One region of the Pelagibacterium sp. 26DY04 genome, then DNA from elsewhere that is predicted to be linked to it. Evidence: predicted binding sites of a transcription regulator. Region 1 holds the regulator's gene; the other holds the start of a gene.

Region 1 (15,779 bases):
CCGCAGGCCCATCACCAGATATTCGTCGCCCTCTTCGTCCCAGGTGAGCGTGTCGTCGGTGACCAGTCCGTCGCCGGTTTCGATGACCTTTTCCCACCATTTGAACGGCATGCGCTCGGCGGCGGTGGCATGGCGCGCGCCACCCATCAGCAGCCGTCCATGGGCGCCAGGCCCGATGCCGGCATATTCGCCATAGCGCCAGTAGATGAGATTGTGCCGGCTTTCCTGGCCCGGACGGGCGTGGTTGGAAATCTCATAGGCCGGCAGCCCGTAGGAAGCGGTCAGCTCCTGGGTCATCTCGAACATATCGGCCGAAAGATCCTCGGACGGCATCTTCAATTTGCCGGCGTTGAAGAGATCGAAATAGCGCGTGCCCGATTCGATGGTGAGCTGGTAGAGCGAGAGGTGCCCGTCCGAAAGCGCCAGGGCGTCGGTCAGCTCTTCTTCCCATTGGTCCAGCGTCTGGTCGGGGCGGGCATAGATGATGTCGAAGCTCGAGCGATCGAAGATCGATTGCGCCAGCCGCACGGCGGCCACCGCATCGTCGACCGAATGCAGCCGCCCCAGCCGGGCCAGCGGTTCGGGGCGCAGCGATTGCACGCCGAGCGAGACGCGGTTGACCCCGGCGGCGCGATAGCCGCGGAACCGGTCGGCCTCCACCGATGTGGGGTTGGCTTCGAGGGTGATTTCGACCGTATCGGAAACCTGCCAGTTTTTCCCGATGGCGTCGAGAATGGCGCCGACCGATGAGGGCTTCATCAGCGAGGGCGTGCCGCCGCCGAAAAAGATCGATTCCACCAGCCGCTCGGGCGCACGCCGGGCCGTGGCTTCGATCTCTTTCACATAGGCGGTAACGAAGCTCTCTTCGTCGAACTTGCCGTGATGGACATGGGAATTGAAGTCGCAATAGGGGCATTTGGCCGCGCAGAACGGCCAATGCACATAGATCCCGAATTGCGTGTTGGCGCTCAAAGAACTTCCCTGACGAATTTGGCAAATGCGCGGGCGCGATGCGACAAGCCTTCCTTGCCCGGCGCCCATGAATGCTTTTCCGCCGCGCTCATCTGGCCGAAGGTTTTCTCATACCCGTCGGGCTTGAACATGGGATCGTAGCCATGCCCTTGCTCGCCCACCGGCGGCCAGACCAGCGTGCCGGGCGCGACGCCCTCGAAGATCACGTCGGTGCCGTCGGGAAAGGCGAGGCAGAGAATGGCGTTGAACTGCGCCTTGCGCTGATGCGGTTCGGTCGCGCCCTTTTCCACCAGCCGATCCTGCACCTTCTGCATGGCCATACCGAAATCGCGCGGCACGCCGGCCCAATCGGCGGTATAGACCCCCGGCGCGCCGTCGAGCGCATCCACGGAAATCCCCGAATCGTCGGAAAGCGCGATCTGGCCGGTCGCCTTGGCGGCGGCGTGAGCCTTGAGCCGCGCATTTTCGACAAATGTGGTGCCCGTCTCTTCAGGCTCGGGCAGGCCCAGATCGCCGGCCGAGACGATGTCGAGGCCGAAATCGGCGAGCATGTCCTGGAATTCGGCCAGCTTGCCCTTGTTGTGGGTGGCCAGCACCAGGCGGTCGCCGCGTTTGAGTTTGAACCCGCTCATGCGCCCGCCTCCAGCACGGCGCGCTGCAGGGCGACCAGTTCCCCGATGCCCTTTTGCGCCAGACCGATCAGCTGGTTGAGTTCATCGACCGAAAAGGCCTCGCCCTCGGCGGTGCCCTGGATTTCCACGAACTTGCCCGAACCGGTCAGGACGAAATTGGCGTCGGTTTCCGCTTCGGAATCCTCGAGATAGTCGAGATCGAGCACCGGGGTGCCGCGATAGATGCCGCAGGAGACGGCGGCTACATGGTCGCGGATCGGATTGCCCTTCAAAAGCGAGCGCTCGCCCATCCAGCCGATCGCTTCGCTCATGGCGACGAAGGCGCCGGTGATCGAAGCGGTGCGGGTGCCGCCATCGGCTTCGATGACGTCGCAATCGAGGATGATCTGGTTCTCGCCGAGCGCGGCCATATCGACGACGGCGCGCAGGGAGCGCCCGATCAGGCGCTGGATCTCCTGGGTGCGGCCCGATTGCTTGCCAGCGGTCGCTTCACGCCTTGTGCGGGTGCCGGTAGCACGCGGCAGCATGCCGTATTCGGCCGTAACCCAGCCCAGGCCCTGATTGCGCCGCCAGGGGGGCAGGGCGGTTTCCACGGTCGCGGTCACCAGCACGCGCGTATGCCCGAAGGCGACAAGGCACGAGCCTTCCGCTTGCGGCGCGATGCCCCGCTCAATGGTCACATCGCGCATCTGATCGAACGCCCGTCCGCTTGGCCGCATGAAGAAATATATCCCCGAATTGATAGAGGGTGGCTGGATATGGTTATCAGCCTCTTAACGGTTCACCGGCATCGGAACAAGCGCGGCTCTCTTGGCGGTCCCCGCAAATCCTTTTAAATGGTGAATATGGACAGACCTGAGATAAATTCGTCTGAATTTTTATCGGCGCTATCGGCGCGCTCCCAGGACATCTTCCGCCGCCTGGTCGAGCGCTATATCGAGACCGGCGAGCCGGTGGGTTCGCGCGCCATCTCCAAAATGCTCGACATGCAGCTTTCCCCCGCTTCGGTCCGCAACGTCATGGCCGATCTCGAAGAACTGGGACTGATCGCCGCGCCCCACACCTCGGCGGGGCGCGCGCCCACCCAGGAGGGGTTGCGGTTCTTTGTCGATGCCATGCTCGAAGTGGGCGCCGTGGACGAAGCCGAGCGCGACCAGATCGCCCGCAACATAACGGGCGGCAGCCGCTCGGGCCGGGTCGAGGATCTCTTGAACGAAGCCAGCGCGCTGCTTTCGGGGCTCTCGCATGGGGCAGGCATGGTGATCGCGGCCAAGTCGGACATGGTGCTTAGGCACCTCGAATTCGTCCGCCTCGACCCCGAACGCGCCATGGCGATCCTTGTGGGGCAGGACGGGCAGGTGGAAAACCGCGTCATACCGCTGCCGCCCGGCCTCACCGCCAGCGCCCTCACCCAGGCCTCGAACTTTCTCGCCCACCACATCGTTGGCCGGACGCTCAAGGAGGCGCGGGAATCGATCCGCCGCCAGAGCGAGAGCCAGCGCGCCGAACTCGACGCCATCGCCCAGAGGCTGGTGGATTCGGGCCTGGCCTCGATGATCGAGGCCGATACCGCCGCTCCCACCCTTATCGTGCGCGGCCGAGCCAATCTCATCGACGACACCATGGCCTCCGAGGATCTGGCCCGCGTGCGCCAGCTTTTCGACGAGATCGAAACCAAGGCGGGGCTGATCGAACTTTTGAACGATGCCGAGACCGCGCAAGGGGTGCGCATCTTCATCGGCTCGGAAAACAAGCTGTTCTCGCTTTCGGGCTCTTCGGTCGTGCTTTCGCCCTATAAGGACGCCAATGACAAGGTGATCGGCGTGCTCGGGGTCATCGGGCCGACGCGGCTGAACTATGCGCGGATCGTGCCGGTGGTCGACTACACGGCCCATGTGGTGTCGCGGCTGATTTCCAAAAAAGGGGAGCTTTAACCAGCAGGCGCTCGCGGCAAACGACCCTTCTCCCCTTGAGGGAGAAGGTGGCCGGAGCGAAGCGGAGGTCGGATGAGGGGGGCGCCGAGTTCGCGACGACGATCGCGGCCTCATTGGTCATCGGACTTGAAAAATCCCGCCCCTTGGCCGATATGGCGGGCAACCAATTTCCCCCAATCGGTGAAAGAGCAATGATGAGCGACGACAACACGACGCCCGAGCCAACCGAAGAGACCAATCAGCGCCCCGAGGCCGAAGCGACCCAGGAAGCTGCTGCCGAGCCCACGGCCGAAGACCGCATCGCGCTGCTCGAAGACGAAAAGAACCAGTTGCGCGACCAGCTTTTGCGCACGGCCGCCGAGATGGACAATCTGCGCAAGCGCACCGAGCGCGAAATCGCCGACACGCGTTCTTATGCCATCGCCGGGTTCGCCCGCGACATGCTGGTGGCGACCGACAATCTTTCCCGCGCCCTGATGGTGATCCCCGCCGAAGCGCGCGAGACCGCCGACGGCACGCTCAAATCCCTGATCGAAGGGATCGAGATGACCGAGCGCGAGATGCAGCGCCTTTTGCAAAAGAACGGGGTCACCCCGATCCTCGCCGAGGGCGAGAAGTTCGATCCCCATCGCCACCAGGCCATGTTCGAGGTGCCCGATGCCTCGGTTCCCGAAGGCACCGTGGTCCAGGTGGTCCAGGCGGGCTACGCCATCGGCGAGCGCGTCCTGCGCCCCGCCATGGTGGGCGTTGCCAAGGGCGGCAACAAACCCGCGCCCAAGGCCGATCCCGATGGAGCGGCGCCGGGGGAAAGCATCGACAAATCGGCCTGACACAAGGGCCGAAAGTATCAGGGGGCTAGTGCTTGAAGGCTCAGGACCCCCTCCTTATATAGCCAGCAAGCCCGGGAAACCGGGGCTGAATTGAAAATCCCAGAGGGGTCTGGCACCGGCCGATCAATGCGATGCCGCAACGCAAAATGGGCGCGTTGAGGGGTCAGGGCCAAATTCAGGGACTCGCTCGAGAAAAGAGGTTTCTTCAATGGGAAAAGTAATCGGAATCGACCTGGGCACGACCAATTCGTGCGTCGCCGTCATGGACGGCAAGACACCTAAAGTCATCGAAAACGCCGAAGGCGCGCGCACCACGCCGTCGATGGTCGCCTTCACCAATGATGGCGAGCGCCTTGTGGGCCAGCCGGCCAAGCGCCAGGCAGTGACCAACCCCGAGGGTACGCTTTTTGCCGTCAAGCGCCTGATCGGGCGCCGGTTCGAAGACCCGATGGTCACCAAGGACAAGGGCCTTGTTCCCTATAAGATCGTCAAGGCCGACAATGGCGACGCCTGGGTCGAGGTGAACGGCAAGAAGTCTTCCCCTTCGGAAGTTTCGGCCATGATCCTCACCAAGATGAAGGAAACCGCCGAATCCTATCTCGGTGAACCCGTCACCCAGGCGGTGATCACCGTCCCGGCGTACTTCAACGATTCCCAGCGCCAGGCCACCAAGGATGCCGGCAAGATCGCTGGCCTTGAAGTGCTGCGCATCATCAACGAGCCGACCGCCGCCGCGCTCGCCTACGGGCTCGAAAAGCGCGAATCGGGCACCATCGCCGTTTACGACCTTGGCGGTGGCACCTTCGATATCTCGATCCTCGAAATTGGCGATGGCGTGTTCGAGGTGAAGTCCACCAATGGCGACACCTTCCTTGGCGGTGAAGACTTCGACATGCGCCTCGTCGATTACCTTGCCGACGAGTTCAAGAAGGAGCAGGGCATCGACTTGCGCTCCGACAAGCTCGCCCTGCAGCGCCTCAAGGAAGCTGCCGAAAAGGCCAAGATCGAGCTCTCGAGCTCGAGCCAGACCGAAGTCAACCTGCCGTTCATCACCGCGGACGCCTCGGGCCCCAAGCACCTGCAGCTCAAACTCACCCGCGCCAAGTTCGAATCGATCGTCGAAGATCTCATCAAGCGCACCATCGAGCCCTGCCGCGCAGCGCTCAAGGATGCCGGGATTTCGGCCGGCGAGATCGACGAAGTGGTGCTGGTCGGCGGCATGACCCGCATGCCCAAGGTCCAGGAAGAAGTGAAGAACTTCTTCGGCAAGGAGCCGCACAAGGGTGTGAACCCCGACGAAGTCGTCGCCATGGGCGCCGCCATTCAGGCGGGCGTGCTCCAGGGTGACGTCAAGGACGTGCTGCTGCTCGATGTGACCCCGCTGTCGCTCGGCATCGAAACCCTGGGTGGCGTCTTCACCCGGCTCATCGACCGCAACACCACCATCCCGACCAAAAAGAGCCAGGTGTTCTCGACCGCCGAAGACAATCAGTCGGCCGTCACCATCCGGGTCTTCCAGGGCGAGCGTGAAATGGCGGCCGACAACAAGATGCTCGGCCAGTTCGACCTCGTGGGCATCCCCTCGGCGCCGCGCGGCGTGCCGCAGATCGAGGTGACCTTCGATATCGACGCCAACGGCATCGTCCAGGTTTCGGCGAAAGACAAGGGCACCGGCAAGGAGCAGCAGATCCGCATCCAGGCGTCGGGCGGTCTCTCGGACGAAGACATCGAAAAGATGGTCAAGGACGCCGAAGCGAACGCCGAAGCCGACAAGAAGCGCCGCGAGACCGTGGAAGCGAAGAACCAGGCCGAGAGCCTCGTTCATTCGACCGAATCCTCATTGAAGGAGCATGGCGACAAGGTCTCGGCCGAGGTCAAGTCCGAGATCGAGGCGGCTATCGCCGAGACCAGAACCGCGCTCGAAGGCGACGACCCCGAGGCGATCAAGGAAAAGTCGGCGGCCCTCGCCCAGGCCTCCATGAAGCTCGGCGAAGCCATGTACAAGGCCAGCCAGGAAGAAGCCGAGGCCCAGGCCGCAAGCGATGCCAAGGATGACGACGACGTGGTCGACGCCGACTTCGAAGAGGTCAAGGACGATGACGACAAGAAGTCGGCCTAAATCGAGCTGGTTGCTCACCCTTCAGTGCCGCCTTCGGGCGGCACTGTCGTTTGAAGGCACCAGTTTCACGTGAATCAGCCAGCCCTGCTGGCCTTTTCGCCGCCGCCTATGGTAACTGGCGGCAAGGATGATTACCTAGAAGCGCAACGAGGCCGGGAGTTTCCGGTCCAATGAGACGCTCAAAGACACGAACGGTTGGTTTGGCACAAGAGATGATCTTGCATCCGTCCTGCACTTGCCCCTGCCGCGACGAGGGGAAACTTTAAACATTATGTCCAAGGCCGATTTCTATTCAGTGCTCGGGGTGGAAAAGGGGTGCGATGCCGCCGCGCTCAAATCCGCCTATCGCAAGCTCGCCATGCAGTACCACCCGGACCGCAATCCGGGCGACAAGGACGCCGAGCACAAGTTCAAGGAAGTGTCGGAAGCCTACGACACGCTCAAGGATCCGCAAAAGCGCGCCGCCTATGACCGGTTCGGCCACGCCGCCTTCAATGGCGGGGGCGGCGCCAACGGGTTCGGCGCCGATTTCTCCTCGTCCATGTCCGATATCTTCGAGGACATTTTCGGGGAGTTCATGGGCGGAGCGCGCGGCCAGCGCCAGCGCGACGGCCGCCAGCGCGGTTCCGACCTGCGCTACAATCTCGAAATCACCCTCGAGGATTCCTTTACCGGCACCACCGTCGATATCGACGTGCCCACGCTTATTGGGTGCGAAACCTGCGACGGCTCGGGCGCCAAGCCGGGCACCGGCTTTTCCACCTGCCGCATGTGCGGCGGCCACGGCAAGGTGCGCGCCGCGCAGGGGTTCTTCACTATCCAGCAGACCTGTCCCCAGTGCCATGGGCGCGGGGAGACCATGGATCAGCCCTGCACCGATTGCCACGGCAAGGGCCGGCGGCAGACCAGTCGCACGCTTTCGGTCGATATCCCCAAGGGCATTGAGGACGGCACGCGCATTCGCCTTGGCGGCGAGGGGGAAGCGGGCCTGCGCGGCGGGCCGGCGGGCGATCTCTACATCTTCGTTTCCGTCAAACCCCACCAGCTCTTTTCCCGCGACGGCGCCGATCTTTACGCCAAGGTGCCCATCTCGATGATCACCGCCGCTCTCGGCGGGGAATTCGAGGTACCCACGCTTGAAGGCTCCCGCGCCAAGGTGAAGGTCAACGAGGGCACCCAGCCTGGCCAGCGCGTGCGTTTGAAGGGCAAGGGCATGCCGGTGCTGCGTTCGAACCAGATCGGCGACCTCTACGTCCAGCTCGACGTCGAAACCCCGCAAAAGCTCACCAAGCGCCAGCGCGAATTGCTCGAAGAGTTCCAGTCAATCTCGAGCGCGGAAACCTCCCCGGGCTCGGAAGGCTTCTTCGACAAGCTCAAACACATGTTCGGGTGACGCAGTCACCTCGACCTCGGGCAGAAGGCCTCTCGCCGGCCTGGGAGCGTGAGGAGCCTCGTCGTCTTCGCCCTCGGGCTTGATCCGGGGACTGACCCGGAGACCCGCAAGCCTTCCACTTCTTCAGAAGGTGTGTGCCCCTGACTCTCTCCTCAGGAAGCTTCGGGCTCCCGGCTCAAACCCGGACGCCACACGATCATCGTCTTCGGCGGACTTGCAGGACAGGGTTGCTGACGCTTAACTGCGCCCGGACACCACGGAGACGCCCATGCCCCGCACCGCCCTCACCCTCTGCGGATCGCTCCGCACCGGATCGGTCAACAAAAAGCTCCAGGACATCATGGATGCGCGCCTGCGGGCGGCGGGGGTAGAGGTCAATTCGATTTCCCTCAAGGATTTCGAAATGCCGATCTTCAACGCCGATCTCGAACCCGACAACGTGCCTGAAGCGTCGGTGCGGCTGGCCGATCTGTTCCGCAGCCACGACATCGTCTTCATCGCCTGCCCTGAATACAATGGCGGCGTGCCCCCGCTCGTCACCAACATGCTCGCCTGGATCTCCCGCCAGCGCCCTTCACCCTTCAAGCACGCGGTCTTCGGCATCGGCGGGGTGAGCTCGGGCAAATACGGAACCATCTGGGCGCAAAGTCATCTGCGCGATTCGCTCACCAAGGGCGGCGCGCTGGTGGTCCCGACCCTCCTCGGCATCGGCCCCGATGCCACGGCCTTTACCGAAGACGGCGAAATCGCCGAGCCGCCCATCCAGGCCAAGATAGAGCAGATGGTGCGCGAACTCACCCATTTCTCCCGCGGCGGGATTTGAGGAAGGCGCCGGCAGAGCTCCTCCCAGGCCATCGCCTCTCCGCAACCACACACTGTGTCGCCCCAAGCTCGGCCCGGGGCGACACGGTGGAGGTGAGGCAGGGCACAGCCCCGCCTCCCGCCCTCACCACGCTCTACCGTCGAGGTCTCCGGCAGCTCAACTGCTTATCTCCACCGTCACACCACCCTCGATCGTCATCCCGGCCTTGAGCCGGGATCCAGTACACTCAGCGCCTGAGCCCCAGCCGTAACGCTTCCCCCCGGAACCCCTTCTCCCCTGGTGGGAGACTTCGAACCGTCCTTTGGCCAATCGTGCCGGTGGCACGATTGGAGGTGAGAAGGCCATGAGAGCGGAGCCTGCCCCTCGCGAAGGCGGGGGCTCGAATGGCAGGGGATGAGGGGGGCGCTGAGCTTCCACAGACACAGGCGCAAAAAAACTTATCCCCGCCCTTCGCACTTCCCCCATACTCCCCCTCACGACCCCGCGCATATGGACGCAAGCGCTACGAACGTTTGGGCGGGATCGGTTCGGGTTCCTCACGGGTCGCCGTGGGGAAGGCCCAAAGCGGACAGATGGCCGGATGTGGATAAAAGGTGTGAGCGGACCACCAATCCAATCACTCCCACGTCGCACCGGGGAAACCCGGAGGGGCAGCGGGAAATCATCGGCAACGGTGGCTTCCCAACAACCCCCAGCCCGAGACGCCGCCATAAGCCCAAAATCCCGGACGCATGGGGCGATGATCGCTTCATACTAACAAATACAGCACGAGGCGTTCATCGCCCCATGCCGTCTATCCAATCATCAACCGAGGCCTCATGGCCGTCGGGCGCTTTTGCGCGCGTCGTTGCGGTGTGACCCGCACGACAAGACAACCGCTGACGCTTGCGCTTGGGCGCAAGTCATGGCATCGAGCCCAAAGATTTCAACAGAGCGCGAGGGGAAATGCCATGGCCGGAGATCTGATCGTCGGGCTCGATGTCGGTACGCGCTACGAGGCCGAAAACATCATCTCAAGGCTTGGCGACAACGCCGAGTTCTTCAAGATCGGCTACCAGCTCTTTTACGGCGGCGATGGGCTGACCGTGGGCAAGGAGCTGATCAAGGCCGGCAAAAAAGTATTCTTCGACCTCAAGCTCCTCGATATCGACAACACCGTCGAAAAGGGCGTCGCTGCCTTTGCCGAAACCGGCGCGGCGATGCTCACGCTTCACGCCTATCCCAAGGCGATGAAAGCCGCCGTCAAGGCCGCCCAAGGCTCGGGCCTCTGCCTGCTCGGGGTTACCGTTCTCACCTCGATGGACGAGGATGATTTGAAGGACGCCGGCTACGGCATGGCCATTCCCGATCTGGTTGCCCGCCGCGCCGAACAGGCGCGTGACGCGGGCATGGGCGGCATCGTCGCCTCGGCGTTCGAAGCGGCGAAAATCCGCGAGATCGTCGGTCCCGACATGGCGATCGTCACCCCCGGCATTCGCCCGGCAGGCGCCGAAAAAGGCGACCAGAAGCGGGTGATGCCTCCCGCCGACGCGCTCAAGGCCGGCGCCAGCCATCTTGTCGTCGCGCGCCCGATCATTGCGGCGGACGATCCCCGGCAGGCGGCCCAGGCCGTGCTGTCGGAAATGGCAAGCGTTTAGGAGTACGCCTGATGAAGATCGGCATCGTGGGCGCCGGCGGGCGCATGGGACTCACCAATATCAAGGCCGTCTCCGCCCATCCGGACCTCACCCTCGTCGCCGCCATCGATCGGCCCGGATCGCCGGTCATCGGCAAGGATGTGGGACTGTTGGCCGGGGGCGAAGAAACCGGCATCGTCATCGGCGACGACGTGGAGGCGCTGATTTCGGCGGCCGATGCCATCATCGATTTCACCGCCCCGGCGGTCAGCGTCGATCTGGCCCGGCGCATTGCGGCCAAGGGCCTCATCCACATCGTCGGCACCACCGGCTGCTCGCCCCAAGACGACGCGGCGATCGCGCAAGCGGCCGAAGATGGCGCGCGCATCGTCAAATCGGGCAATTTCTCGCTCGGGGTCAATCTCCTCGCCGCGCTGGTCAAAAAGACGGCCCAGACCCTCGACATCGATTTCGACATCGAAATCCTCGAAATGCACCACCGCCACAAGGTCGATGCCCCCTCGGGCACGGCGCTCCTTTTGGGCGAAGCTGCCGCCGAGGGCAGGGGGATCGAGCTCGCGGCCCATTCGGTACGTGTGCGCGACGGCCATACCGGGGCGCGCGAGCCCGGCTCGATCGGCTTTGCCACGCTTCGCGGCGGCGGCATCGTGGGGGAACATTCGGTGCTGTTCTCTTCGACAGCCGAGACCGTCACCTTTTCGCACTCGGCCCGCGACCGTTCGCTTTTCGCCGATGGCGCCCTGCGCGCCGCGCTCTGGGCGGCCGACAAGCCCAAGGGACTTTATTCAATGGCCGACGTGCTCGGCCTTACCGATTAAGGGAGACATCATGACCGGCACGCTGATCCTGGTTCGTCACGGCCAGAGCGAATGGAATTTGAAGAATCTTTTCACAGGCTGGCGCAATCCGAGATTGACCGAGCTGGGCATCGAGGAAGCCCGCAAGGCCGGCAAGGCGCTCAAGGACCGGGGCATCGTGCCGGACGCCTATTTCACCTCGGCCCTCACCCGCGCCCAGCGCACCCTCGACCTGATGCTCGAGGAAATGGAAATCACCGACCTTACGATCGTGCGCAACCACAAGCTCAACGAGCGCGACTATGGCGATCTTTCCGGGCTCAATAAGGATGATGCGCGCGAAAAATGGGGCGAGGAACAGGTCCATATCTGGCGCCGCTCCTATGACGTGCCCCCGCCGGGCGGCGAAAGCCTCAAAGACACCGCCGCGCGCGTCCTGCCCTATTACGAGGCCGAGATCGAACCGCTTTTGAAGGCCGGCAAGACCGTCTTGGTCACCGCCCACGGCAATTCCCTGCGCGCCCTGGTGATGAAGCTCGAAGGCCTTGACGAAGAAGCGATCCTCAAACGCGAAATCGCCACCGGCGCGCCCATCGTCTACGGCATCGATCCAGAGGGAAAGCGGGTCTCGACCGAGGAGCTTTAGCGGCAAGCGCCGATTTCTGTTGCACGGGAACTGAGTTCGTGGAGGCTGAGGAGCTAGCCAAAAGAGCCCCCTTCTCCCCTGGTGGGAGAAGGGCCGGGGATGAGGGGGGCGCAGCCTCTCGGCATGCGCCCGCCCAGCGATCTACCCCTGCGACACCAACCCCGCTTCCCACCCCAGGATCGCCCGCTTGCGCACGATCCCCCAATGGTAGCCGGTCAGCGCCCCGCTCGACCCCACGATCCGGTGGCAGGGCACGACGAAAGAGATCGGATTACGCCCTACGGCCCGCCCGATCGCCCGCGCCGCATTGGGCCGCCCCACGGCCCGGGCGACCTCGCCATAGGTGGCGGCGCGACCGGCGGGAACTTTCAGCAGCGTTTCCCACACCTTGATCTCGAACTGGCTGCCGATCATCACCAGCCGCACCGGCTGGTCGGGGTCCCAGCGGGTGGAATCGAAAATCCGGGCCGCGGTCGGGACCACCGCCGCATCATCGCGCCGATAGTGGGCATTGGGCCAACGATTGGCCAGATCCTCGAAGGCGTAATCTTCCCGCCCCGGATCGGCAAAAGATATCCCCGCCACGCCATATTGGGTGATCATCAGGCATACGGTTCCAAAGGGGGAGGGGGCATAGCCCCAGGTCACCTCCAGCCCCGCACCCTTGGCGCGGTAAATGCCTGGCGGCACCGCGTCATAGGTCACGAACAGATCATGGAGGCGGGAGGGGCCGGAAAGCCCCACTTCGAAGGTGGTGTCGAGCACGCTCATATTGCCGCGCAAAAGCTTGCGCGCATGATCGAGCGCCACGGCCTGGGCAAAGCTCTTGGGGGTGAGCCCGCACCAGCGGCGGAACATCTCGACCAATTGGCGCTCGCTCATGGAAAGCGCATGCGCCAGTCCGGCGATATCGGCGGCCTCGGGACCGGGCGTCGAGAGATATTCGATCGCCCGAGCAATCGTTGCATAGGTCTGGCTGTCGCTCATCTGCGGCAGCGTTGAGGTGAGAATGGGAGCATTTGCGTTCATGATCGTCATCCTAACTCCGCCCCCGACGCGCAACGACCCGATTTTGACGCCATCTCAGGCCTTGGCGCGGTGCAGGGCGGGCGCGAACATTTCGGCAAAGCTCGCCTTGTCGTCGGGCGTCAAAAACTTGCCGATCTCGACTTCGCCATCGCGGGTTTCGATCTTGAGCGCGATCACCCTGTCCTCGCCATCGCGAACCACCGAAAAGCGCACCGCGAACGGGTTGAAGGAAAAACTCGTCTCGCGCCCCTTGCGGTTCACCCGCCTGATATCGAGGGCATCGGGCCAGAGGGTGATTTCCTCGAACGCGTCCTTGTCGGCATAGGAAGCGGTCAGCGCCCAGGTCAACAGCACCACATCGAACCCCAAGAGCCCCACCACCGGCCAGGCGCCCATGGCAAAGAACGCGATGCCGGGAATCGAAGCCATGATCGCGGTGAACGCCACCACAAAGCGGATCCCTTGCGGAGAAAGCGAGCGGTGCGGCGTGAGCAGTACGGCAAAGAGCGGGCTTTGGGTCATTGCTGGGTTGCCTTTTTCCCTTGCCCCCATTCTAACGGAGCCTGAACCGAAACGCCAAGCACTTCGCCGATGCCCAAGCCCCTCACCAAAGCCGAGATCGAAGCGATCTTTAGAGCCTTCGCCGAGCACGATCCCGAACCGGAAGGCGAGCTCGAATATGTCAACATCTTCACCCTGCTGGTCGCCGTGGTGCTCTCGGCCCAGGCGACGGACGTGGGCGTCAACAAGGCGACAAGGGCGCTGTTTGCCGCCGCCGACACGCCCGAAAAGATGGTGGCGCTGGGGGAAGAGAAGATCCGCGATTTCATCAAGACCATCGGGCTCTACCGCAACAAGGCCAGGAACGTCTTTCTTCTCAGTCAGGCGCTGATCGAAAAGCATGGCAGCGCGGTTCCCGCCGATCGCGATGCGCTCGAGGCGCTGCCCGGCGTGGGACGCAAGACCGCCAATGTGGTGCTCAATATCGGCTTTGGCCAGCCCACAATCGCCGTCGATACCCATCTCTTCCGCGTCGGCAATCGCACCGGCCTTGCCCCGGGAAAGACCCCGCTGGCGGTCGAGCTGCAGCTTTTAAAGCGCGTGCCCAAGCAATATCTGCTGCACGCCCATCACTGGCTGATCCTGCACGGGCGCTATATCTGCAAGGCCCGCAAGCCCGAATGCTACCATTGCATCATCGCCCAATGGTGCCGCTATCCCGACAAGACCCCACCACCGGGTTAGAGTCCGGTTGCGCCAACTGGGTCGATGCCGTAAGCGGTGAGGCTGAATTGCAATTACAAAAATCCCGGAGCGCCGATGACCACGCGGTTCGACGTTTTGACCATCGGCAACGCCATCGTCGATGTGATCGCCCCGATCGAGGAGAGATTTCTCGCTGATGAGGGCCTGCGCAAATCGATAATGCATCTGGTTGATGCCGAACGCTCGGCCGATCTCTACGCCAAGATGCCCGAGAAAAAGACCATCATCCCCGGTGGCAGCTCGGCCAACACCGCTGCGGGCGTTGCCGCATTGGGCGGACGGGCAGCGTTCGTTGGCAAGGTGGCCGAGGATGAGCTGGGCCTCATTTTCCGGGACGATTTCGACACCAAGGGCATCGGTTACGAAACCGACTATCTGCGCGATGGCCCCGCAACCGCCCGCTGCATGATCCTGGTCACCCCCGATGGCGAGCGCACCATGAACACCTATCTGGGCGCCTGCCAGCAATTGACCGAAGCCGATATCGTCGAGGAGACCATCGGGGGATCGGCCATCACCTATATGGAAGGCTATCTCTGGGATCCCCCCGAAGCGAAAAAGGCCTTCGTCAAAGCGGCCCATTTTGCCCATAAGGCCGAGCGCCCCACCGCGATCACGCTTTCGGACCCCTTCTGCGTCAACCGCTTCCGCGCCGAGTTCCTCGACCTCATCCGGTCGAAAACCATGGACTATGTCTTCGCCAATATCGAAGAGGCCAAGGCGCTTTACGAAACCGACGATCTCAACGTCGCCGTGCGCCAGCTTGCCGAGGACGCCGAGATCGCAGCCGTCACCATGGGATCGCGCGGAGCGATGGCGATCCGGAACGGCGAGATCGTCTCGGTCCCGGCCTTCCCGGTCACCAGCGTGGTCGATGCCACCGGCGCAGGCGATCTTTTCGCCTCGGGCTTCCTGCTGGCCACTGCGCGCGGGCAATCGATGGAAGAGGCTCTGCGCCTGGGCTGTCTCGCAGCATCCGAGGTCATCTCCCATTATGGGGCCCGCCCAGTTGCGGATCTGAAGGAAATGGCGCGCGGCGAGGGGATCGCGGTTTAGCGCCTCAAACCTTGCGTAGCGCCACTTCGTGGATGGCATGATCGGCGCCCTTTTTGAGCACCAGATCGGCGCGCCCGCGGGTGGGAAGAATGTTTTCCCGCAGGTTCGGCAGGTTGATGTTCTGCCAGATGGTGCGCGCCGTGCCTTCGGCCGCGCCTTCGGACAATTCAGAAAAGCGCTTGAAAAAGCTCTTGGGGTCGCGGAACGCCGTTTCGCGCAGCTTCATGAAACGCTCGATATACCAGGCTTCCAGCACCTCCTCGTCCGCATCGATGTAAATCGAAAAATCGATGAAGTCGGAGGCAAAGACGATGGGCTTGCCGGTGCGCGGTAAATCGCCGGGCTGGAGGATGTTGAGCCCCTCGACGATCAGGATGTCTGGGCTTTCGACCGTGGTCATCTCGTCAGGCAGAACGTCATAGACAAGGTGCGAATAGGTGGGGGCGGTAACTTTGGGCTTGCCGGATTTGACGGCGGCCAGAAACTCAACAAACGCCGCGCGGTCGTAGCTTTCGGGAAAACCCTTGCGTTCCATCAATCCGCGCTCGGCCAGGACCGCATTGGGATAGAGGAACCCGTCGGTGGTCACCAGATCCACCTTGGGCGAGGTCGGCCAGCGGCGAAGCAGGGCGCGCAGGATACGGG
Region 2 (15,779 bases), 900 kb from region 1:
CGACCGGCGCGCTCGGCGCCTCGTGGAGTAAAGCTTTCCGTGTTCGATATCTGGGTCCTTCTCGCCCTGGGCGGCGTTGGCGTCGTCGCCGGTTTCGTCGATGCCGTGGCGGGCGGCGGGGGCATGATCACCATTCCCGCCCTGATTTCGGCCGGCCTGCCGCCCGTCACGGCGCTGGCCACCAACAAGGCCCAGTCCATCGTCGGCACCACTATGGCCGCCTACACCTACTGGCGCAAAGGCTATGTCTCCCTGCTGTCGCTGGTGCCCTCCATGGCCGCCGCCTTCGCCGGCTCGTTCCTCGGGGCCATCGTTCTCAAGCAGGTCGATACCTCGGCGCTCGAAATCGCCGTTCCGGTGGCCATCATCGCCGTGGCGCTCTATTTCACCCTCTCGCCCTCGATCAAGGATATCGACGGCGCGGCGCGGCTCGATTTTTCCACCTTCGTGCCCGTCTTTGCCTTCGTGATCGGCTTTTACGATGGCATTTTCGGTCCGGGCACCGGCTCGTTCTTCATCCTGGCCTTCGTCGCCCTGTTCGGCCTCTCGGCTGCGCGCGCCTCGGCGCACACGAAGGTGCTCAACGTCACGTCCAATTTCGCGGCGCTGAGCTTTTTCGTCTTTGCGGGCGATGTCATGTGGCCGGTTGCCGCCGTCATGGCCGCCGGCCAGGTGCTGGGCGGCTATCTCGGCGCCATCACCGGCATCCGCTTCGGCGCGAAAGTCATCCGCCCACTGGTGGTCGTGGTCTCCATCGCCCTGGCCATCAAGCTCTTGTTCTTTCCCTAACCGGCCAGCATCTCCCAGGTCTGATATCCGGCGAGACAGATCACCAATATGCCCACCGCATACATCAGCCCGCGCGTGGGCACGCGCTTGACCACCAGCCCGGCCAGCGGCGCGGCCATCAGCCCGCCCACGACGAGCCCTGCCACCGACCATGCATGATCGACGAGTTCGCCCGCTTCCTCCCAGTGGCCCGAAAGCAGCGCGAACAGAAACGCCGCCGAAATGGACGAGGCCAGCAGGAACTCGGCGGCGTTGACAGTCCCGATCACATAGCGCGGCTTGCCGCCCGAGCCCACCAAGGTGGAGGTCACCACCGGTCCCCATCCGCCTCCGCCCGCCGCGTCGGCAAATCCGCCGACAACGCCCAGCGGCGCAACGAAATGGGTCTTGGGGTCGAGCCCTGGCGATACGCCTCGGAACGCGCGATAGAGGATGAAGCACCCCATGATGGTCAGATAGGCGGTAACGAACGGCCGCGCCACGCTGCCATCGACGCTGGTCAACAGATACGCCCCCAGCACGCCGCCCAAAACACCAGCCGGTGCCAGGCGCCAGAACAATCTCCAGTCGATATTGCGATGCGCCACATGGCTGGTGGCCGAAGCCGCCGTGGTAAACACCTCTGCCGCATGCGCCGTCGCCGAGGCATAGGCGGGCGACACGCCGAGACTCAGCAGCACCGTCGAACTGATCACCCCATAGGCCATCCCCAGCGCCCCATCGATGAGCTGGGCCAGAAAGCCGACCACCGCGAACAGTATGAAATCCCCACTCATCAATGTCCTCCTCCGGTGTGTGGAGAAATGCTATCGAATAGTCGACCAAACAAGTAGTGTAATAACGAGAAAAATGTCACCGCCGAGCCCGAGCAACATAGAATGGATTTGCGCGCTCACGGTTCAAAGTTGGCATGGCGATGCAACCTGCGGTCGACAGCACGCTTACGGGAGAGCTGCCGCCGAGCCGGCCGTCCAGCTGAAAAGGGGCAGGTAAGGCACAGCACCTGGCCCGCCCCTCTCGTCGTCTTCATCCCGCAGCTTGACCCGGAGACCCGCATGGTTTCCGCGTCGCTCGGCAGGAGTGTTGTCCAACTCCTCCGGCACTACAGGCAGCACTCGCCAAGTTCACGTTCATATTGATCTGCCCCTCCAAACCGTGGCGCCTCTCCTGCCGACAGCCGGCTGTCTCCGCCAGCGAAAAATCCCGCGCGGATGTCGGCTCGGCGCCCCATTGTGCGTCTTTACTCTGCACTCCCGCACACGTCGCGGGCAGCAGAGGAGATTGATCATGCCCTATATCGAAGGATTTGTTGCCGCAGTTCCCACGGCAAATAAGGACGTCTATCTCAAGCACTCAAGGGAAGCCGCCGAGTACTTTAAAAAGCTCGGCGCTACCCGGCACGTCGAATGCTGGGGAGACGATGTCCCCAAAGGCGAGGTCACCGATTTCTTTGGCGCCGTGAAGGCCAGGGATGACGAGACAGTCGTGTTCAGTTGGGTCGAATATCCCGACAAGGCCACCCGGGATGCCGCCAACCAGAAGATGTCGGAAGATCCCAACATGACCGGCACGGACATGCCGTTCGATGGCAAACGCATGATCTGGGGCGGGTTCACCGTCCTCATGGACGAGTAGCGAGCCTGCAAACGAAAAGGGCAGCGCCGAAACGCTGCCCTTCCCGCGCACAGCGTGCAAGCCAGCCTTGGCTGGCGCCGTCAAAGCTGTGCCACCAAGGATGCGAACGGGAAGCTGGCAAACGAAAAGGGCAGCGCCGAAACGCTGCCCTTCCCGTTCGAGACCCGGAGAGGTCCCAATCCCGTATTCTTAAGGCGCGAAGAGCGCCCGGCCGTCGTCGGCCGCGCCCGCGCAGGGCCAGCGTTCGGCCCAGCGCGGATTTAGCGCGTCGGGCCGAACGCGGTACGGCCCGTGAGCGAAATAGACTCTAAGTCGCGTCAGCGACTTAGAAATCCATGCCGCCCATGCCGCCCATTCCGCCGCCGGCCGGCATTGCCGGAGCAGCTTCCTTGGGCAGTTCGGCAACCATGGCTTCGGTGGTGACCAGAAGGCCGGCAACCGAGGCGGCGTCCTGCAGAGCGGTGCGGACCACCTTGACGGGGTCGATGATGCCCATCTGGATCAGGTCGCCATATTCGCCGGTCTGGGCGTCGTAACCATACTTGTCGTCGCCGTTGTCGAGGATCTTGCCCACGACCACCGAGCCTTCGTCGCCGGCATTGTTGGCGATCTGACGGACCGGCTCCTGAAGCGCGCGGCGCACGATGGCGATACCGGCTTCCTGATCGGCGTTGGCGCCCTTGGCGGCGAGGTTGGACGAAGCGCGCAGCAGGGCGACGCCGCCGCCCGGAACGATGCCTTCTTCAACGGCAGCGCGGGTCGCGTTGAGCGCGTCGTCGACGCGGTCCTTGCGTTCCTTCACTTCCACTTCCGTGGCACCGCCGACGCGGATCACGGCAACGCCGCCAGCGAGCTTGGCCAGGCGTTCCTGGAGCTTTTCGCGGTCGTAGTCCGAGGTGGTTTCCTCGATCTGCGCCTTGATCTGGTTCACGCGGCCTTCGATGTCGTCCTTGGAGCCAGCGCCATCGACGATGGTGGTGTTTTCCTTGGAGATCTCGACGCGCTTTGCGGTGCCGAGCATGTCGAGGGTGACGTTTTCGAGCTTGATGCCGAGGTCTTCCGAGATCACCTGGCCACCGGTGAGGATCGCGATGTCCTCGAGCATGGCCTTGCGGCGATCGCCGAAGCCCGGAGCCTTGACGGCGGCAACCTTGAGACCACCGCGCAGACGGTTGACCACCAGGGTCGCCAGCGCTTCGCCTTCAACGTCCTCGGCGATGATCAGCAGCGGACGCTGGCTCTGCACCACGGCTTCGAGAACCGGCAGCAGGGCCTGGAGGTTGGAGAGCTTCTTTTCGTGCAGCAGGATGAGCGGATCATCGAGCTGGGCGACCATCTTTTCGGTGTTGGTCACGAAATAGGGCGAGAGGTACCCACGGTCGAACTGCATGCCTTCGACGACGTCGAGTTCGGTCTCGGCAGTCTTGGCTTCCTCGACGGTGATGACGCCTTCATTGCCGACCTTCTGCATGGCGTTGGCGATCATCTCGCCGATTTCCTTTTCGCCATTGGCGGAAATGGTGCCGACCTGTGCGACTTCCGAGGAGTTCGAGATCTTGACGGCTTTCGAAGCGAGCTTTTCGACAACTTCGCCCACGGCCAGGTCGATGCCGCGCTTGAGATCCATCGGGTTCATGCCGGCAGCGACGGCCTTGACGCCTTCGTTGACGATGGCCTGGGCCAGAACCGTGGAGGTGGTGGTGCCGTCACCGGCGATGTCGTTGGTCTTGGAAGCGACGGTGCGCAGCATCTGCGCGCCCATGTTCTCGAACTTGTCTTCAAGTTCGATTTCCTTGGCAACCGTCACGCCGTCCTTGGTGATGCGCGGAGCGCCGAAGCTCTTTTCAATCACCACGTTGCGGCCCTTGGGGCCCAGGGTCACCTTGACCGCATTGGCCAGGATGTTGACGCCGCGCACCATCTTGTCGCGGGCGTCGGTCGAGAACTTTACGTCTTTGGCGGACATGCGAGTTTACTCCGAATGAAATAAGAAAAAGACGTGAGAAACGCTGAAAATCAGGCTTCGATCACGCCCATGATGTCGGACTCTTTCATGATCAGCAGGTCTTCGCCGCCGATCTTGACTTCGGTGCCGCTCCACTTGCCGAACAGCACGCGGTCGCCGGCCTTCACGTCAAGCGGGGTCACCTTGCCGCTTTCGTCGCGGGCGCCCGGGCCAACCGAAACGATCACGCCCTCTGAGGGCTTTTCCTTTGCGGTGTCGGGGATGATGATGCCGCCAGCGGTCTTTTCCTCGCTGTCGACGCGCCGGACCACAACGCGGTCATGCAGGGGACGGAAGCTCATGGTCGCTCCTTGGAACGTAGTGTTGAGATCGATTTCCTCCGCTGTTAGCACTCTTTGGAAGAGAGTGCCAACAGCATGGCCGACGAGATAGGGAGACGCTGAAGGGGAGTCAAGCGCGCCGAGGGCAAAAAATTTTGCATCGCCCTGCCGGGCTTGCTATGCGAGGTGCACCGCGACGGCGCGAGATCGAAACCCGCATCCAGGCGGCGCCCCTGCATTTGCACATCCCGGCTATCCTGGGGACAAAAGAAGACGATACAATGACTGCTCTTGCCCCCCACGATTCGCTTGCCGCCCAGTGGACGGCGCCGACCCTTTCGGTGGTCGTTCCCACTTTCAACGAGCGCGACAATATCGGCCCGCTGATCGAAAAGCTCGAGGCCGCCCTCGCCGGCATCGCCTTCGAGGTGATCGTCGTCGACGACGACAGCCCCGACGGCACCGCCGAACTCGCCAAGTCCATCGCGCTGGAAAAACCGCATGTGCGCTGCATCCACCGTGTCGGGCGCCGCGGCCTTTCCTCGGCCTGCATCGAAGGCATGGCTTCCTCGGCCGCCGAATTCGTCGCCGTCATCGATGCCGACCACCAGCATGACGAAACCATCCTGCCCCAGATGCTGCAAAAGGTCCGCGAGGGCGCCGATATCGCCGTGGGCTCGCGCTATACGGGCGAGGGGAGTTCGCAATCGGGCTTTTCCGCCGGCCGCCAGATGGGCTCGAGCATCGCCACGCGCCTTTCGGGCATCCTCACGGGCAAGTCGCTGTCCGATCCCATGAGCGGCTTTTTCCTCCTCCGCCGCTCCCTGTTCAGCCGGATCGTGCCCTCCCTGTCGCGGGAAGGCTTCAAGATCCTGCTCGACATCATCGCCACCGCCAACCGCACCTTGGGCGGTAAGCTGGCGATCGCCGAAGTGCCCTACAGCTTCCGTCCGCGCCATGCGGGCGAAAGCAAGATGAGTCCCCTGATCGTTGCCCAGTTCCTCGGGCTGATCGTCTCCCAGATCTCGCGCGGCTTTCTCCCCACCAGCTTCCTGCTGTTCGCCCTGGTGGGCGCGTCCGGGGTCGTCGTGCACATGGCGGTTTTGACCTTCGTTTTCGAAGGGCTCGATTTCAACTTCGCCAACAGCCAGTTGGTGGCGACCCTCATCGCCATGACCACCAATTATGTGCTCAACAACGAACTGACCTACGCCGACAAGAAGCTGCGCGGCGCCCGCTTCTGGACCGGGCTTTTGAGCTTCTACGTCGTGTGCAGCTTCGGCGCGATCGCCAACATCTCGGTCGCCAGCGTCCTGTTCGAAGCCAACCTCGCCAATTTCTTCATCGCCGGCATCGCGGGGGTGGTGATGAGCGTCGTCTTCAACTACGCCGTCACCCGCGTCTTCACATGGCGGTAGCAAGATGATTGCCGCCTCCCGCGCCTTTGGTCAGCCCCTGGCCCCCGTCTGCTCTCCCCAACCGGGCGAGGGGCTTTTGTGCCAGAGCGCCCTTGGCGTCCTGTCCTTCGCCTCCCTGGGGGAGAAGGTGGCCGCGAAGCGGACGGATGAGGGGGACGCGGCGATGGCCAAGCGTATTGGTTCTCGCGATAATGCCCCACACCGCTCCCGCACCTCTGGCAGCGTTGCGGGTCGCCGGGTCAAGCCCGACAATGACGACCGAGTGGGGCAGGGCGCCGCTGCAAACAAGCCACCTGTCATTTCGGGATGTGCTCCCGGAATCCGGCAACAGAGCTTATCCAGACACATGCCCGGCCGCCCTATGACTCCCAACCCGACGTCTACCCTCTTACCCTTCTCCCCTGGTGGGAGAAGGTGCCCCGAAGGGGCGGATGAGGGGGGGCGCAGCCTCGGCCCGACCCACAGGAGCCCATGATGCCCACTAACCCCCGCATCGGCCCCTTCACCCCCTTCCAGGCAACCCTCATCCTCATCGCCGTCACCTTCGTCCTCCGCCTCATTGGCGCGGCGCTGATCGGCTGGGGCACGGGCGAGGCCTACTACCTGGCGTCGGCACGCCAGTTCCACCTCTCCTATTTCGACCAGCCCCCTCTCTCGCTCTGGACCATCTGGGCAACGCTGCAATTGACCGGTTCGGAAAGCCTGCTGGTCATCCGCCTGCCGTTCGTTGCCATGTTCGCGGTCTCCACCTGGCTCGTGTTCGACATCACCCGCCGCATCCACACCCCGCTCGCCGGGTTCTATGCGGCGCTGATCGTCAATGCCTGCGTGCTGTTCTCGCTCTCGATCGGCTCCTGGACCCAGCCCGACGCGCCCATGCTGCTGTTCTGGCTCGCCACGACCCGCGTGCTGGTCGAAATCTTCTTCGGCGCCGGCGCCAAACGTCCCTACCTTTATTGGGGCCTCGCCGGCCTCTTCCTCGGCCTCACCTTCCTTTCCAAATACCACGCAGCCTTCCTCGTCGCCGGCACCGGCCTGTTCATCCTCTCCAACTCCACCCAGCGCCGCTGGCTCACCCACGGCGCCCCCTGGCTTGCCCTCGCCATCGCGCTGGTGATCTTCTCCCCCGTGATCATTTGGAACGCCCAGAACGATTGGGCGTCCTTCGGCTTCCAGGGCGGCCGCGCCCTCGCCGAATCCGAATTGCGCTGGAACGGGCTCATCCGCATGATCTGGGGCCAGCTCCTCTATATGGTCCCCTGGCTCGCCATCCCCGCCCTCTATATCGGCGGCAAGGCGCTCGCCGCCGGCCCGCGCGGCCAGTTCCCCTCGGGCACCGTGCCGGGCGCGGCCGCGCTGTTCGCCTATATCGGCTGGCCACCCATCGTCTTTTTCACCCTCGTCGCGCTCTGGAGCGATACTCAGTTCCACTTCCACTGGCAGGCTCCGGGCTATCTCATGCTCTTCATGCTGATGGGCGCCTGGGCGGCCAACCGTGAGGGCAGGGGTGTGCGCATCTGGCTCTATGGCTCGGCGGTCGTCACCCTCGCTATCCTCACGCTTCTGGTCTCCCACGCCGCCACCGGGTGGGCGCGCACCGTCTTCCCCGGCGATTGGGAAGACCCTACCGCCCTCCAGCTCCCCTGGACCGAGCTGGGCGAAACCCTTGCCGATCGCGGCGCCTTCGGCCAGGGCGAGTTGTTCGTCGCCGGCATCAACTGGATCGATTGCGGCTATGTCGACACGCAAGTCGCCGGCCGTCTCCCCTTCGCCTGCTTTGGCGACGACACCCGCAATCTCGGCTTCAATTTCGACCCCGGCGCCCATACCGGCTGGAACGCCTACATCGTCGACCAGACCGGCGGCCCCGATCGCGTCATCGAAGCCTATGGCGACCGCTTCGAAACCATCGAGCACCTCGAAACCCTCACCGTCTCCCGCAACGGCGTTGTGGAGTTGACCGACATCCAGCTTTTCTACGCCGAGGGTTTCGCCGGTCGGTAGCGCTGCGCGGCCAGCCCTGCTCGCCCGCGACGGCGTCTTTTGCGAGCAGGCAATGAAACGGGAGCGGGTCACCCATGACGAGGCGCTCAGTGCGGTGCGTGCAGCCGGAGGACAGGACATTTCAAGCGTTCGGTACCTGTTTCTTGAGAGCGACGGTACGATAAGCGCCGCGCTTCGCAACACTGCAACGCACCTTCCCTAACCTCTGCCAATAACCGTGCGCTGAGGAACCGGAGAAGCCACCATGAAGTACACCGTCTCGATCGAGATCGCGCTGCCACGGGAGAGGGTTATCCAACTCCTCCAGCACCCCGCGCAGCGCCCGAAATGGCTGCGGGGCCTGGTGTCGCACGAGCCGCGAAGCGGTGTGGAGGGGCAAGTTGGTACCGTGTCGAAGGTCGTGTTCCAGTCGGGCCGGAAGACCATGGAACTCACCGAAACCATCACGCGCCGCGAGCCGGTCGACCTGCACGGCATCCCGTCAGACCGCGTCGTCCATTATGAGCGCGAGATCGTCGCGGACGGGATGTGGAGCGCCGCACGCGAGCATCTGTCTGAAACGAGCCCCCAGAGTACGCTCTGGGTGAGCGAGAACGAATACCGGTTCAACGGTTTTATGCGATTGGCGGCTCCCCTGATGCGTCCTTTCTTCATCAAGCAGTCGCGGCAGGTGATGGAGGATTTCAAATCCTTCGCCGAGCACGGAACGGACGTCCGCAAAGCGGAAGCCTGACCGTAATCCAACAGCGAGGCACTCCGTCCGCGCAGCTATTTTGCCGGGGCAGGTCCATACTGGTTTGCGCCAGGCTGGGACGGTCGGGTCAACCACCATAGCATCAGAAGGGCGAGAACAAGCTGTACCAAGACCGTGAGCGCCACGCCGAAGCCTCCGAACCACGCTGCCGGAGCGATTAAGACGCTTGGATCATCCAACCTTGTCTCGACAGCCGAGAAAGTCACCACGCCTGCAAGAGCAGCGGCAAGGAAGGCAAACGATAGCAACATGGGCAGCAGGACGTACCAGCCGGGGCGCCCCGTGTCATGCATTCGACGCCACGCGACAGCGAGCATCGGAAGCAGGACCGCCAATTGAAAAATCCCACTGAGAATACGCGGCGCCTCCTCGATTTCCGCACCGGAACCAAAGATGGCCGCGTCCAGAATTCCGAGAATTGCCGTGACGATTACGGTGAACAGAAAAAACCACCAGTACTCCGGCCTGCTGGCTCGCCCGGAAAAATCAGCATACTTGCGGAAGCAAGTTTTGACCGCATCCACTATGCCCATCTGTGCCTTCGATGCCATGTCTGCTTGTGCTCTACCCATGCCACATCACCCCCCGCGACACAGGCTGCGGAAGTTATGAACGGTTTTGCCGCGTTTGTCGCGTGTGACTGTTAGTGGGCCCCAAAGCGGTCGTTTGGCGCGGTTAAATGACCGCGCGATACCTGCCGGTCGTTGCAGTGCCAACGCGTGGCAAATCCAGGCAAGTTGCTGCCCGGCTGCAGCCCCGGCGCTCAAGGTAAGCTGTCCGCTACGGTAGTCTCCGCGAGTATTTTGCGCGGCTTCCCTTGCGAGAAATTATGCGGTTCCCAAGAGACGGCTGTCTGCCCACATTTGGTAACTCGCATAAGGGTGGGGAGTGAACCTGTTCGTAACATCGCGTATTCGCTTACGATCTACTCCTAACTCGCGGAGCGTTGCCAAAACCGCCAGCGTCTCGACTGCTGAAGTTGCGATGACAAACTCGCGAAAATTCTCTTCAATGGCGCCGTGAGAACCGTGGGCTGCATCGTTCCGAAGCTTGATGGCCAGCCTACAGTCTTGTTCGATGCTCGCGCCGAGTACGTCTTCCCCGAATGTGGTCCGAACGTCCCTGATCGCCTGATTGAAGCGTTCGGCCAATGGAAGCCTGACTAGCTCGTTGAGCACCTGGGACAGGCGCTCTGAAGGGACGCCTAGTCTTTCGAAGGAATCCAGGTTGCGGGCATCTCTTCTAAAGCGCGTGAGCGCAGTTTGGGTTAGACCACTGTCGAGCTTGTAGTCCGGGATGGACTCGAACCAGGCCATCACCTTCATGAGCTTGCTGCGGTCGGTTACCTCTCCCGCCTGCACGAACTGAGAGGCCAGCCAGTAAGTGACCTCCCACTGCTTTTGACGAGCAAGCCAGATAGCAAGGGCTTTCTCGGTAATTTCTCTGTCAGAGCGATTGAACACGCGAAATATCTGCTCGACACCAATGCGTTCAACCTGTTCATAGTCTGCCGGCCGCCAGTTTCGATAGAGAGCAAAGGCGCTGGGCGCTTCAACTTTGCCGTCGCCTTCTGATTGCACTGCCAGTCCTGTTTCTCTCAGCGGCCTGCCCTCTGAGAGCGCGAATAGGGTCTGGATGTGAAACGGCACCTGAAGGGATTCCTCGAGAGAGACCGCTTTGTCATAGCGGACAGAAATCCAAGTCGGGTCGTCGTTTATGTCCTCTAGTCTGGCTACCGAGATTGCGGGGATTTTGGAAATGACCACCTCGTATCCTTCGCCGCGCACACGCATGATTTCGCTGCGTGTTGGAATGGTACGATTGACATATACAACCGCGTCACCGTCTTCTTCGAAATCATACTCCTTATGGTCCCCGTACGAGAGCGACCCTGTCGCCGCCGGAAGGCAAAATTCGAAGATTGATACCCTGTCCACCTCACGCCATTCCCGACCCCCGAGAAGAAGGTAGCTTGCCTTAAATTGATGATTGCGAGAGCCTGTTGATATCGGCGAACAGCCCAGCAATGTCGCCATTTCGCCGGTCTCTAAGGCGAGCTTAGCAGTCTCCCTTCTGTCCCGGTCAGGCGCGTTGCGATCGAATCGAAATAAGGACGCGCTGATTGTGCCACTAGAGAGGGTAAGGCGACCGCTCCAAGCGCTCTGCAACTCCTGGCAGCTTGCGTCGATCAAAGCTGTGCCGTCGACAGCGAGTACACTCGGTGCCAATGTTTGCCTCCCACAGCCAAAACTCAGATCATTGCTGATATCACGCGATAGCGGCTTTGTGCTATCGCCGGCTAAAATCGGACCGGCCGCTTTCCATCCCCTAAGCCGCCCCGGCGCGTTCCCAGCCCAGGCGCTTGCGATAGATCGTCGAAGGGCTGATTTCGAGCGCCGCCGCCGCGCGGGCGATGTTGCCGCCGAAGGCGTCGAGCGCCTCTTCGATGATCCTTTGCTCCTGCTGCCACATGGGCAGCACCGAAGGCTGGGCCCCGCTTGCCGCCTGCTCGGCGCAATAGGCGTCGCGCGATTCGATATCGGCGGCCAGCGCCATCTGCGCGCTCACCACCCCGCCGTCGAACATCACGACGATCCGGCGCACCAGGTTCTGGAGCTGGCGCACATTGCCCGGCCATTCCCGCGCCACGAACAGGTCGGCGACATCGGGCGCAAAGCCGGCAAAGCTCTTGCCTTCTTCCTTGCCGAACCGGGCAAGAAAGCTCTGTGCCAGCGGCATGATGTCCCCCGGCCGCTGCCGCAGGGGCGGCAGGTGGATGGGCAGAACGTGCAGGCGGTAGAAAAGGTCCTCGCGGAATTTCTTTTCGCTCACCAATTGCATCGGGTTGCGGTTGGTGGCGCAGATCACCCGCACATCCACCGGCCGGGATACCGATTCCCCGACACGGGTGATCGTCCCGGTCTGGAGAAAGCGCAAAAGCTTGGCCTGCAGCGCCAGGTCCATCTCGCCGATCTCGTCGAGAAACAGCGTGCCGCCATCGGCCATTTCAATGGCGCCCTTGCGGTCCTCATGGGCACCGGTATAGGCGCCCTTAACCGCGCCGAACACCTCGGCCTCCATCAATTCGCGCGGGATCGCCCCGGCATTGATGGCGATGAACGGCTTTTTGGCGCGCGGGCCGCGCTTGTGCAGCGCCTCGGCCGAAACTTCCTTGCCCGTGCCGCTTTCGCCGGTGATGAACACCGGCGCCGCCGACGGGGCAATGCGCAGGATCTGGTCGTAGATCGCCCGCATCTGCGGCGTCGTCCCCACGAACCCTTCGAAGTCGGCGTGCCGCTCCTCGGCTGCCTCGCAAACGATCGCCCGCGCCTTGCCGTGCCGCTGGCCCAGTTCGCCCAGCCGCGCCGCCAGCACCGGCCCCGAGATCGGCAGCGCCAGGTAGTCGTGCGCGCCGGCCCGCATCGCCGCGACAGCCATCGACACCGATCCGCCATCGGAAAGCGCGATGATCAGCGCGCCGCCCGAGGCGCCCGCCAGCATTCCGAATGCGGCTTCTTCGTCGCAGCCCAGCCCTTCCAGGCTCCCGGTCTCGGCCAGGATCACGTCGAACCGCCCGGTCTTGAGGCTGCGCAGCGCCTGTTGCCCGCTCGTGCAGTGAACGAGCGCCACCGCATTGCCCCAATGGGCAAATATCGCCGCCATCGTCACCCGCGCCCGCTCTCCCGAACGCTCGATGAGCAACAGCTTCATATCTGCGTCCGATGGGTTTCCATCACGCATCCGGCCATCTCTCCTTACGGTAGGGGCTCAAGGCCACTATCAATCCGTTAGGGTAAACAAAGGGTTGGCGGTTGTGCTTTTTCGCCTTCCCGCCAAATGCTAGAGCTTTATGAGAAAAGCCGAGTTGATTCCCTTGGGGGCTGGAGCCGCGTGCAGGGCTTGGTCTTTATCTTCATTGGCCTGTGCGGTGCCGCTCTGGGCGCCGCGGCCTATTTCGCGCTCGGCTTCACCCCCATCGAAGCCGGGCTTTTGGCGCTGGTGATCATCCTCGGCGGCGCGCTGATCGAGGAGCGTGCCGCCCGCCGCCGCGCCTTCGCCCGCCTCGAAGCCGGCGTCGAGGAAATGGGCCGCCTGCTTGCCACCGACGCCAAGGCCGGCCAGGTGCTCTCCCAGCGCGTCAACGCCATCGTCGATCTCGATCTCGGCCCGCGCCTCGATGTCGTGGAGGCCGATATGAGCGTGCTGGGCACCGTCGTCCGCCAGGTGGCCGAGGCCGTCTCCGAGCTCGAAACCGCCCAGGCTTCGCTCGCGCCCGCCTCTAGCGACCGCGCCGCAAATCCCGAGCCCAGGCCCCGCCGCCCCATCGTCCCGCTCGACGATGTCCGCCGCGCCCTCGATGATGGCCGCATCGTCCACCACGTCCAGCCGGTCCTCACGCTCCCCCAGCGCAAGCTGCATGCGCTCGATCTCGTGCCGCGCCTCGAACTCGACGGCGAGCTGATCGACCCGCCCCAGTTCCTGCCCGTCCCCACGGGGGAGGGCACCGTCATCCTGCGCCGCATCGATCTGCTGAGCGCCGAGGAGGCCGTCCGCATCGTCCGCCGCGCCCGGCTGGGCGGCGATCCGGTGCGTCTGCTGGTCGATCTCTCTCCCGCGACGCTGGACGACAAGCCCGCTCTCGAACGCCTTCTGGCGCTGCTCGCCGCCAACCGTGCCGTCAATTCCGATATCGCCTTCGCGCTCGATTACCAGGATTGGACCGCCCTCTCGCGCCCGCAAGCCGATGGTCTCGCCAGCCTGGTCCAGCAGGGCGTCACCCTCGCTCTGCGCAATGCCACCACCCTGCGCCTCGATTTCGCCGGCCTCGCCGAAAAGGGCGTGCGCCACATCTCGACCTCGGGCGGCGGCTTTATCGCCAACACCTCCGCCTTGACCGATTTCCATTCCTCCGACATCAACGATTACATCAAGCGGTTCGGCATCAACCTTGTCCTCACCGGCCTCGAGGCGGAGAGCGAAATCCTCGCGCTGCTCGATGACGGCATCCGCCTCGCCCAGGGGCGGGTATTGGGTGATATCGCGCCGCTGCGCCCCGACCTGCGCGACGATGGCGACGACTCCCTGCGCCGCGCCGCCTCGCGCTAAGGAGTTTCTTTATGCCCGCTCTCACCGGCCCCACACCCGGCCTTTCCAGCCTCGCCCCGCGCTATCCCGGCATCCTTTCCGATGTCTGGGGCGTGGTTCACAACGGCATCACGCCGCACTGGAGCGCGGTGGAGGCGCTGGTCGCCTATCGCGAGCAGGGCGGCCGCGTCGTGCTCATCACCAACGCCCCGCGCCCCGGCAGTTCCATCATCGCCCAGCTCGACGCCATGGATATCCCGCGCGAGGCCTATGATGCGCTCATCTCCTCGGGCGATGCCACGCGCGCGCTGCTCGAAAACTGGCGCGGCCGCACCGTCGCCCGCGTCGGCCCCGCTACTGACGACGTTCTGTTCGAAGGGCTCGATTTGACCTTCGGTTCCGATGAGCAGGCCACCGCCGTCGCGGTCACCGACCTCGATACCGATGACGACACCCCCGCCGACTATGCAGAGCGCATGAAGATCTGGAAATCGCGCGACCTGCCGCTGATCTGCGCCAATCCAGACAAGGTGGTCGAGGAGGGCGAGCGGATCGTCTATTGCGGCGGCGCCCTGGCCGATGCCTATGAGGATATCGGCGGCCGCGTGATGATGGCCGGCAAGCCCTATAATCCCATCTACGAGCAGGCCAAGGCCATGCTCGACGAGGCCGCCGGCCGCCGGTTCGACAAGCGCGACATCCTCGCCATCGGCGATTCGGTCCGCACCGACTCCGTCGGCGCAGCCCAGTTCGGCATCGACCTCCTGTTCATCACCGGCTCCATCCACGCCGCCGAGCTCGACGCCTTCAACAACCCGCCCCCAAAGCGCGTGGCCGACCTCGTCTCGGTCTCCCGCGCCAACATGGTCGGCTTCATGCCCCGTTTGGCGCGGTAGGGTAGGGGCCCCGACGATGACGAACCGGAAGAGCGTTGCCGAACCACACGGAAGGTTCCCTACTCCCCCTCGTCGTCTTCGGGCTTGACCCGGAGACCCGCAAGGCTTCCGCTGGCTCCAGAAGATGTGATGGCCACGGGCCTTTATCCCGACTCTAGGCACCTCGCCATGCCCGACCCCACAGCCTTCATCACCGCCAATCTCCCCGTAACCCCCGTTCCGGGCCTCCCCCATATCCGCCTCCACACCGCCACCCCCACCAGCGGCGTCTGGCGCCTCGCCGCCGATGGGGTGCCGCCCTACTGGGCATGGCCCTGGCCCGGCGGCCTCGCGCTCGCCCATCACCTCGCCGCCCATCCCGAGCTTGTCGCCGGCAAATCCGTCCTCGATCTGGGCACCGGTTCGGGCCTCCTCGCCATCGCCGCCGCGCTCGCCGGAGCGTCTTCGGTCACCGCCGCCGACCCCGATTTCAACGCCATCGCCAACCTCAAACTCAATGCCACGCTCAACACCGTCACCATAACCGCTTTACAGGCCGATATTCTCGATGGTTCACCCCCCGATACCGAGGTAATCCTCGTAGGTGATCTCTTCTACGATCCCGCCCTCGCCCTCCGCGTCACGGCCTTTCTGGACCGCTGCCTTGCCGCCGGCGCGGAGGTCTATGTGGGCGATATCGGCCGCGATCCCCTGCCGCGCAACAGACTGATTCCGCTAGGATTTTACCCGCTCCTCGATTTCGGCGAGCCGCCCACCGCCACCCCGCGCCCCGCATGCGCCTACCGCTTTCAAACCCTCGGCACGCAAGCCGCTCTTGCAATCGAGCCGACAAAAAGGCAGGTTCCGCCTCTCCTGTAGACCTCTCCATCCAAGTTATGACCGCTGGCACCAATTTTCATCGTCTCGACGGCC

Evidence for each region. The regulator HrcA, encoded in region 1, represses chaperone genes, less so after heat shock. The targets are predictions, from matches to a motif close to GTTAGCACTCNCNNNNNGNGAGTGCTAAC.
Region 2: a site for HrcA is predicted at 4,775-4,803, ahead of NO932_RS04135 (co-chaperone GroES). Genes of this name have one in related genera too.

The regions. Positions count from the first base shown of each region.
Region 1 covers NZ_CP101731.1:3,867,539-3,883,317, reverse strand. The annotation lists gene hemW (radical SAM family heme chaperone HemW) at 1-972, opposite strand, end outside; gene rdgB (RdgB/HAM1 family non-canonical purine NTP pyrophosphatase) at 969-1,604, opposite strand; gene rph (ribonuclease PH) at 1,601-2,323, opposite strand; gene hrcA (heat-inducible transcriptional repressor HrcA) at 2,450-3,538, shown strand; gene grpE (nucleotide exchange factor GrpE) at 3,730-4,368, shown strand; gene dnaK (molecular chaperone DnaK) at 4,577-6,487, shown strand; gene dnaJ (molecular chaperone DnaJ) at 6,759-7,880, shown strand; gene NO932_RS19285 (NADPH-dependent FMN reductase) at 8,149-8,703, shown strand; gene pyrF (orotidine-5'-phosphate decarboxylase) at 9,654-10,340, shown strand; gene dapB (4-hydroxy-tetrahydrodipicolinate reductase) at 10,352-11,158, shown strand; gene NO932_RS19270 (2,3-bisphosphoglycerate-dependent phosphoglycerate mutase) at 11,169-11,783, shown strand; gene NO932_RS19265 (methylated-DNA--[protein]-cysteine S-methyltransferase) at 11,925-12,812, opposite strand; gene NO932_RS19260 (DUF2244 domain-containing protein) at 12,867-13,334, opposite strand; gene nth (endonuclease III) at 13,404-14,057, shown strand; gene NO932_RS19250 (adenosine kinase) at 14,133-15,134, shown strand; gene coaA (type I pantothenate kinase) at 15,139-15,779, opposite strand, start outside.
Region 2 covers NZ_CP101731.1:881,276-897,054, forward strand. The annotation lists gene NO932_RS04115 (TSUP family transporter) at 40-789, shown strand; gene NO932_RS04120 (sulfite exporter TauE/SafE family protein) at 786-1,565, opposite strand; gene NO932_RS04125 (DUF1428 domain-containing protein) at 2,077-2,424, shown strand; gene groL (chaperonin GroEL) at 2,750-4,390, opposite strand; gene NO932_RS04135 (co-chaperone GroES) at 4,441-4,731, opposite strand; gene NO932_RS04140 (glycosyltransferase family 2 protein) at 4,992-6,128, shown strand; gene NO932_RS04145 (glycosyltransferase family 39 protein) at 6,600-8,132, shown strand; gene NO932_RS04150 (YetF domain-containing protein) at 8,185-8,334, shown strand; gene NO932_RS04155 (SRPBCC family protein) at 8,377-8,865, shown strand; gene NO932_RS04160 (DUF805 domain-containing protein) at 8,901-9,437, opposite strand; gene NO932_RS04165 (hypothetical protein) at 9,714-10,922, opposite strand; gene NO932_RS04170 (sigma-54 dependent transcriptional regulator) at 11,215-12,597, opposite strand; gene NO932_RS04175 (EAL domain-containing protein) at 12,778-13,992, shown strand; gene NO932_RS04180 (TIGR01459 family HAD-type hydrolase) at 14,004-14,867, shown strand; gene NO932_RS04185 (50S ribosomal protein L11 methyltransferase) at 15,036-15,725, shown strand; gene NO932_RS04190 (bifunctional riboflavin kinase/FAD synthetase) at 15,743-15,779, shown strand, end outside.